3 regions of the Pantoea sp. GABEPS69 genome follow, and region 3 is predicted to be linked to each of the others. Evidence: predicted binding sites of a transcription regulator. Region 3 holds the regulator's gene; each other region holds the start of a gene.
What was found. Region 3 encodes PurR, which represses purine synthesis genes. Its sites were predicted from a motif close to CANGCAAACGTTTGCNTG; they were not measured.
Positions count from the first base shown of each region.

Region 1: PVE98_RS19405 (NCS2 family protein) is a predicted target of PurR. The motif match lies at 925-942, and genes of this name have one in related genera.
Region 2: purT (formate-dependent phosphoribosylglycinamide formyltransferase) is a predicted target of PurR. The motif match lies at 1,022-1,039, and genes of this name have one in related genera.

Region 1 covers NZ_CP118618.1:4,007,482-4,009,748, forward strand. The annotation lists gene recG (ATP-dependent DNA helicase RecG) at 1-868, shown strand, start outside; gene PVE98_RS19405 (NCS2 family protein) at 994-2,267, shown strand, end outside.
Region 2 covers NZ_CP118618.1:1,743,862-1,746,128, reverse strand. The annotation lists gene PVE98_RS08630 (prolyl oligopeptidase family serine peptidase) at 1-156, opposite strand, end outside; gene PVE98_RS08625 (tellurite resistance TerB family protein) at 270-923, opposite strand; gene purT (formate-dependent phosphoribosylglycinamide formyltransferase) at 1,074-2,252, shown strand.
Region 3 covers NZ_CP118618.1:2,208,334-2,210,600, forward strand. The annotation lists gene PVE98_RS10850 (C40 family peptidase) at 1-295, shown strand, start outside; gene PVE98_RS10855 (YnhF family membrane protein) at 342-431, opposite strand; gene purR (HTH-type transcriptional repressor PurR) at 717-1,742, shown strand; gene punR (DNA-binding transcriptional activator PunR) at 1,739-2,267, opposite strand, start outside.

The DNA of each region.
Region 1 (2,267 bases), 1.8 Mb from region 3:
GCATCAGCGGCTGGCGCTGTGGGAGAAAGGCGAAGAGCAGGGCTTCCATCCACATCAGCTGATTATGACCGCGACGCCGATTCCACGCACGCTGGCGATGACCGCCTACGCCGATCTCGACACCTCAACCATTGACGAGCTGCCGCCTGGCCGTACGCCGGTTACCACCGTCGCCATCCCTGACAGCCGCCGCGACGACATCATCGAACGCGTGCGGCACGCCTGCCAGGACGGCCGCCAGGCTTACTGGGTCTGCACGCTGATCGAAGAGTCCGATCTGCTGGAGGCGCAGGCGGCGGAAGCAAGCTGGGAAGCCCTGAAAGTCGCGCTGCCCGACCTGAATATCGGTCTGGTGCACGGCCGCATGAAGCCTGCGGAGAAGCAGGCGGTGATGGCGGCCTTCAAGGCCAATGAAATGCAGCTGCTGGTGGCGACCACGGTAATTGAGGTCGGGGTCGACGTGCCTAACGCCAGTTTGATGATTATCGAAAACCCGGAACGCCTGGGGCTGGCGCAGCTGCATCAGCTGCGCGGACGCGTTGGCCGCGGCGCGGTGGCGTCGCACTGCGTACTGCTCTACAAAGCGCCTCTGAGCAAAACCGCGCAGCGTCGTTTGCAGGTGCTGCGCGACAGCAACGACGGCTTCGTCATCGCCCAGCACGATCTGGAGATTCGCGGTCCCGGCGAGCTGCTGGGCACGCGCCAGACCGGCAACGCCGAGTTTAAGGTAGCGGATCTGCTGCGCGATCAGGCGATGGTGCCGGAAGTACAACGCGTGGCGCGCCATATTCACCAGCACTATCCTGAACAGGCGAAGGCGCTGATCGAGCGCTGGCTGCCGGAAACCGCGCGCTATACCAACGTCTAATTCCCTCTCCTTTCTGATCTGACAGCGCTTGCGCCCGGGCGCGCATAAGATAAAGGCTGGCAAACGATTGCTTTCAGCCAGCAGCGGTTTAAAATCCCCCTCTTCACAGATTGGGAAGCCACTTTATGTCCGTTAATCAACCAGACGCCACACTCCAAAAATCGACGACGCCGCGCCAGAGCGAACTGATTTACCGTCTTGAAGATCGTCCGCCGCTGCCGCAAACGCTGTTTGCCGCCGGTCAGCATCTGCTGGCGATGTTCGTGGCGGTCATCACGCCCGCGCTGCTGATTTGTCAGGCGCTGGGCCTGCCTGCGCAGGATACGCAGCACATTATCAGCATGTCGCTGTTCGCCTCCGGCGTGGCCTCGGTGCTGCAGATTAAAACCTGGGGTCCGGTCGGCTCGGGCCTGCTGTCGATTCAGGGCACCAGCTTCAATTTTGTAACGCCGCTGATTATGGGCGGTATGGCGCTGAAAAACGGCGGCGCCGACGTGCCGACCATGATGGCGGCGCTGTTCGGCACGCTAATGGTGGCCTCCTGTACCGAGATGGTGCTGTCGCGCGTTCTGCACCTGGCGCGCCGCATTATCACCCCGCTGGTCTCCGGCATCGTGGTGATGATTATCGGCCTGTCGCTGATTCAGGTCGGGCTGACCTCTATTGGCGGCGGCTTTGCCGCAATGAACGATCACAGCTTCGGCGCGCCGAAAAATCTGCTGCTGGCGGGCGTGGTGCTGGCGGTGATTATCGTGCTCAACCGTCAGCGTAATCCTTATTTGCGCGTCGCGTCGCTGGTTATCGCCATGGCGGTCGGCTATCTCGCCGCCTGGCTGATGGATATGCTGCCGCAAACCGCCGCGCCGACCAGCCAGCCGCTGGTCGCGGTACCGACGCCGCTCTATTATGGGCTGGGCTTTGACTGGAACCTGCTGATCCCGCTGATGCTGGTGTTTATGGTCACCTCGCTGGAGACGATCGGCGATATTACCGCGACCTCGGACGTTTCAGAGCAGCCGGTTAGCGGTCCGCTCTATATGCAGCGCCTGAAAGGCGGCGTGCTGGCGAACGGGCTGAACTCCTTTGTCTCCGCGCTGTTCAATACCTTCCCTAATTCCTGCTTCGGGCAGAACAACGGCGTGATCCAGCTTACCGGCGTCGCCAGCCGCTACGTCGGTTTTGTCGTGGCGCTGATGCTGATCGTGCTGGGTCTGTTTCCGGCAGTGAGCGGTTTTGTACAGCATATTCCGGAACCGGTTCTGGGCGGCGCGACCATCGTCATGTTCGGCACCATCGCCGCCTCCGGCGTGCGCATTGTGTCGCGCGAGCCGCTCAACCGCCGCGCGATTATGATTATCGCCCTGTCGCTGGCGGTCGGGCTGGGCGTCTCGCAGCAGCC
Region 2 (2,267 bases), 460 kb from region 3:
CATGATCTGCTTGCCGTAGTTGTTTTCGGCGCGCAGATAATCCAGCACCTCTTCATTCTCGCGCTTGTCGTCGCGCAGCCAGTAGTAGTCATCCACGCGCGTTTCGCCGTGAAGGGTCATTTCATGAGGAATTTTTTTTGCGATGGGGGCCTGCATGCTCTCTCTCCCTGTTATTCATATCCTTTAAGGGTGGCATCAGGTGGCGGGGAAGCCAAATTTTTGTCGCTAACGCGTTGTTATTGCGGCCGCGCAGCGCGGCCACAGCGGAGTTATTCTGCCGGGATGCGCGCTTTTTGTTCGCGCAGATCGTTTTCAATGCCGTCGCGCACGTCCTGTGGGATCTTCAGCGCGTCGCCGAGCGCAGTGAGATAGCTGCGCTCCATAAAGTGATCCACGTCGATAGCGGCGCAGCTGAGGAAGTAGAGTTCCAGCGCTTCATCTTCGTTTTTCACGTCGGCAGCCAGCCAGGCGGGATCGAGCGGCCGATTGATCGCTTTCTGGATCAGCGCCTCCGCCTCCTGACCGTAGCCCGACTCATGGATACTGCGCTCAATAGCGGCGCGCTCGCGATCGTCGATATGGCCGTCGCTTTTAGCGGCGAAGACCAGTGCCGTCACCAGGCGCTCGGCACGCTGGTCGGCGGGCGTCTGCAGCTCGCCGAAGCCGGGATCGGCCTGGTGCGTATCGCGCACGCGCTGTTTATATTTGTTCCATAGCACCGCGCCGGCCGCCGCGCCGCCGCCGATAATCAGCGCTTTGCCGCCATACTCGGTTAACAGCTTGCGCGACTTTTTGCTGGCGATCAGCAAACCCGCCAGGCCGCCCAGCGCGCCGGGTGCCAGCATATCGTTTAAACCTCCGTTGCCGCCGCTGTGGCCTTTCTTCGTCAGCAGCGACTGAAGCTGTTGCAGCAGGTTGTTCATCATTCACTCCTTTTTTAGCGATAAGGGCTCTACTCTGCCCGACCGGGCGTCAGTTAACGTCAAGGTGAGAAAAGAGAGGCAAAGCAGAGGAGGATGAGAACGCAAACGTTTTCGTTTATACTGCGCGCGTTTTGACTCACAGGTGAAATTATGACGACTCTTGGAACTGCGCTGCGTCCGGCTGCGACGCGTGTCATGCTGTTAGGCTCGGGTGAACTGGGTAAAGAAGTGGCGCTGGAGTGCCAGCGACTGGGTGTGGAAGTGATTGCCGTAGACCGCTATGCCGACGCGCCCGCGATGCATGTGGCGCATCGCAGCCACGTGGTGAACATGCTTGACGGCGAGGCGCTGGCCGCGCTGATTGCGCAGGAAAAGCCCGATTATGTGGTGCCGGAAATCGAAGCGATCGCCACGGATAAGCTGCTTGAGCTTGAACAGCAGGGTCAGCGCGTGGTGCCGACCGCGCGCGCCGCGCGCCTGACCATGAACCGCGAAGGTATTCGCCGTCTGGCGGCGGAAGAGCTGTCGCTGCCAACCTCCAGCTACCGTTTCGCCGACAGCCAGGCGAGCTTTGAGGCAGCAGCGGCGGAGATCGGCTTCCCCTGCATCGTCAAGCCGGTGATGAGTTCGTCAGGCAAAGGCCAGAGCTTTATTCGCGACGCCAGCCAACTCGGCAGCGCCTGGGAGTACGCGCAGCAGGGCGGCCGCGCCGGCGCAGGCCGCGTGATTGTCGAAGGCGTGGTTAAATTCGATTTTGAAATTACGCTGCTGACCGTGAGCGCGGTCGACGGCCTTCACTTCTGCGCGCCGATCGGTCATCGCCAGGAAGATGGCGACTACCGCGAATCCTGGCAGCCGCAGCAGATGAGCGATGTCGCGCTGCAGCGCGCGCAGGCGATCGCCGGCGAGGTGGTGAAAGCGCTGGGCGGCTACGGCCTGTTCGGCGTCGAGCTGTTTGTCTGCGGCGACGACGTCATCTTCAGCGAAGTGTCGCCACGACCGCACGACACCGGCATGGTGACGCTGATTTCGCAGGATCTTTCGGAGTTCGCTCTGCACGTGCGCGCCTTTCTCGGCCTGCCGATCGGCGGCGTGCGCCAGTACGGCCCGTCGGCGTCGGCGGTGATCCTGCCGCAGCTGCACAGCCAGAACGTGCGGTTCGTCAACGTGGAAGCGGCGCTGGGCGCGGGTCTGCAGCTGCGCCTGTTCGGCAAGCCGGAAATCGCGGGTTCGCGCCGTCTTGGCGTCGCGCTGGCCAGAGGCGAGAGCGTCGATGACGCCGTCGCGCGGGCGATCGCCAGCGCAGCGGCGGTAAAAGTCGAAGAGTAATAACACCGCGGGTGA
Region 3 (2,267 bases):
GTACGCCTATAAAGATTTGGTAAAATTCAGAATCCCGCGCACCGCCAACGAAATGTACCACCTGCGCGACGCTGCGCCGGTGAAGCGCGAGTCGCTGGAAAAAGGCGACCTGGTCTTCTTTCGTATCAACGGCCGCGGCACCGCCGACCACGTCGGGGTTTACCTCGGCAACGGCAAATTCATTCAGTCGCCGCGCACCGGAAAAGATATCCAGATTAGCGGGCTCTCGGATGATTACTGGCAGCGTCACTATATCGGCGCGCGCCGGGTAATGACGCCGAAAACCATTCGCTAAACGCGAAAAAAAACCGGGATAATCCCGGTTTTTTTATCGCTGTCTGTTAGTGCATGACGGCGGTAAAGCTAAAGGCCACAATCATCAGCAGCGCCGCGCCGGTGGTCATTAATGCCAGTTTCAAATCGGTGCTCATTTCCTCTCCTTATCCACACAATTATCAGGGTCTTGTGCGATTTTCCCATAGTTGTCGGTAAAAATCTCGTTTTATCCCGCAAGCCTTGTTAGAATCCCCGGCTTTGTTGCGCAACTGACGCAACGCCCGTACCGTTCGTACGCAACAGCCCCTGTTTTGTCCTGCCCAGTGAGTATTTCACCGACAAAAACTGTAGCGAATTAACAGAAAACTCTCTTAGCGGACGCAAACGTTTAACATTATGCTTATCAGTGGGTTATTGATAAGTTCTGGAGTCTCTTTTTAATGGCAACAATTAAAGATGTCGCGAAGCGCGCGGGTGTTTCCACCACCACCGTTTCCCACGTGATCAATAAAACGCGCTTCGTTGCGGAAGAGACGCGCAACGCCGTCTGGCAGGCGATTCAGGAATTACACTATTCGCCCAGCGCCGTGGCGCGCAGCCTGAAGGTCAACCACACTAAAACGCTGGGGCTGCTTGCCACCTCCAGCGAAGCGCCCTATTTTGCGGAAATCATCGAAGCGGTCGAGCACCACTGCTTCGAGCGGGGCTACACCTTAATTCTTGGCAACGCCCACAACGATCTGCAAAAGCAGCGCGCCTATCTGTCGATGATGGCGCAGAAGCGCGTCGACGGCCTGCTGGTGATGTGCTCCGAGTATCCGGACGATCTGCTGAAGATGCTGGAAGAGAACCGCAATATTCCGATGGTGGTCATGGACTGGGGCGAATCGCGCGGCGATTTTACCGACACCGTGCTCGATAACGCTTTCCAGGGCGGCTATCTGGCGGGACGCTATCTGATTGAACGCGGCCATCGCGATATCGGCGCCATTCCCGGCCAGCTGGAGCGCAACACCGGCGGCGGGCGCCATGCGGGCTTTTTGCAAGCGCTGGAGGAAGCAGGCATCGCGGTGCGTCCCGAATGGATCGTACAGGGCGATTTCGAACCGGAATCGGGCTATCAGGCGATGCAGCAGATCCTGCAGCAGAAGCAGCGCCCGACGGCGATCTTTTGCGGCGGTGATATTATGGCGATGGGCGCGATCTGCGCCGCCGACGAGATGGGACTGCGCGTGCCGCAGGATATTTCGGTGATCGGCTATGACAACGTGCGCAACGCGCGCTACTTCACTCCGGCGCTGACCACCGTGCATCAGCCTAAAGCCCAGCTGGGCGAGAAGGCGCTGGAGATGCTGCTCGATCGCATCACCAGCAAACGCGAAGTGTCGCAGACCATCGAAGTGCATCCCACGCTGATTGAGCGCCGCTCGGTCGGCGACGGCCCGTTCCGCGACTACCGCCGTTAATCCTCGCTTAACCACTCCTGATTGAGCGTTTGCGCATCGCCGAGATAGCTGAGCAACCAGCTAAGCGCCGGCGATGCGCGCGCCTCCGACCAGCTCACGCAGCAGTGACTTTCCGGAAAGGGTGCAGGCAGCGTCAGCTCCGCCAGCTCGCCCTTATCCAGCAGCGGACGCGCCAGATGGCCCGGCATCATCGCCACGCATAAGCCATCCAGCACGCACGCCAGCCCCGCCTGCCAGTCCGGCACCACCAGTCGGCGCTGGTTATCCAGCGTCCAGGTCATGCGGCGCGGCAGCGCGCGCGAGGTATCCTCCAGCACCAGCGACGGCCAGACGCGCAGCGCGTCGTCGTCGAGCTGCGGCTGCTGCGTCAGCGGATGGTGGCGCGCCACGACGCAGCGCCAGTTCAGCGCGCCCATATCGCGAAAGGAAAAGCGCCCGCCGACCGGGATCGCCTGGGTGGCGCCGATCGCCACGTCGACGCGTCCGTCGGCCAGCGCGTCCCATACGCCGTTAAACACCTCATAG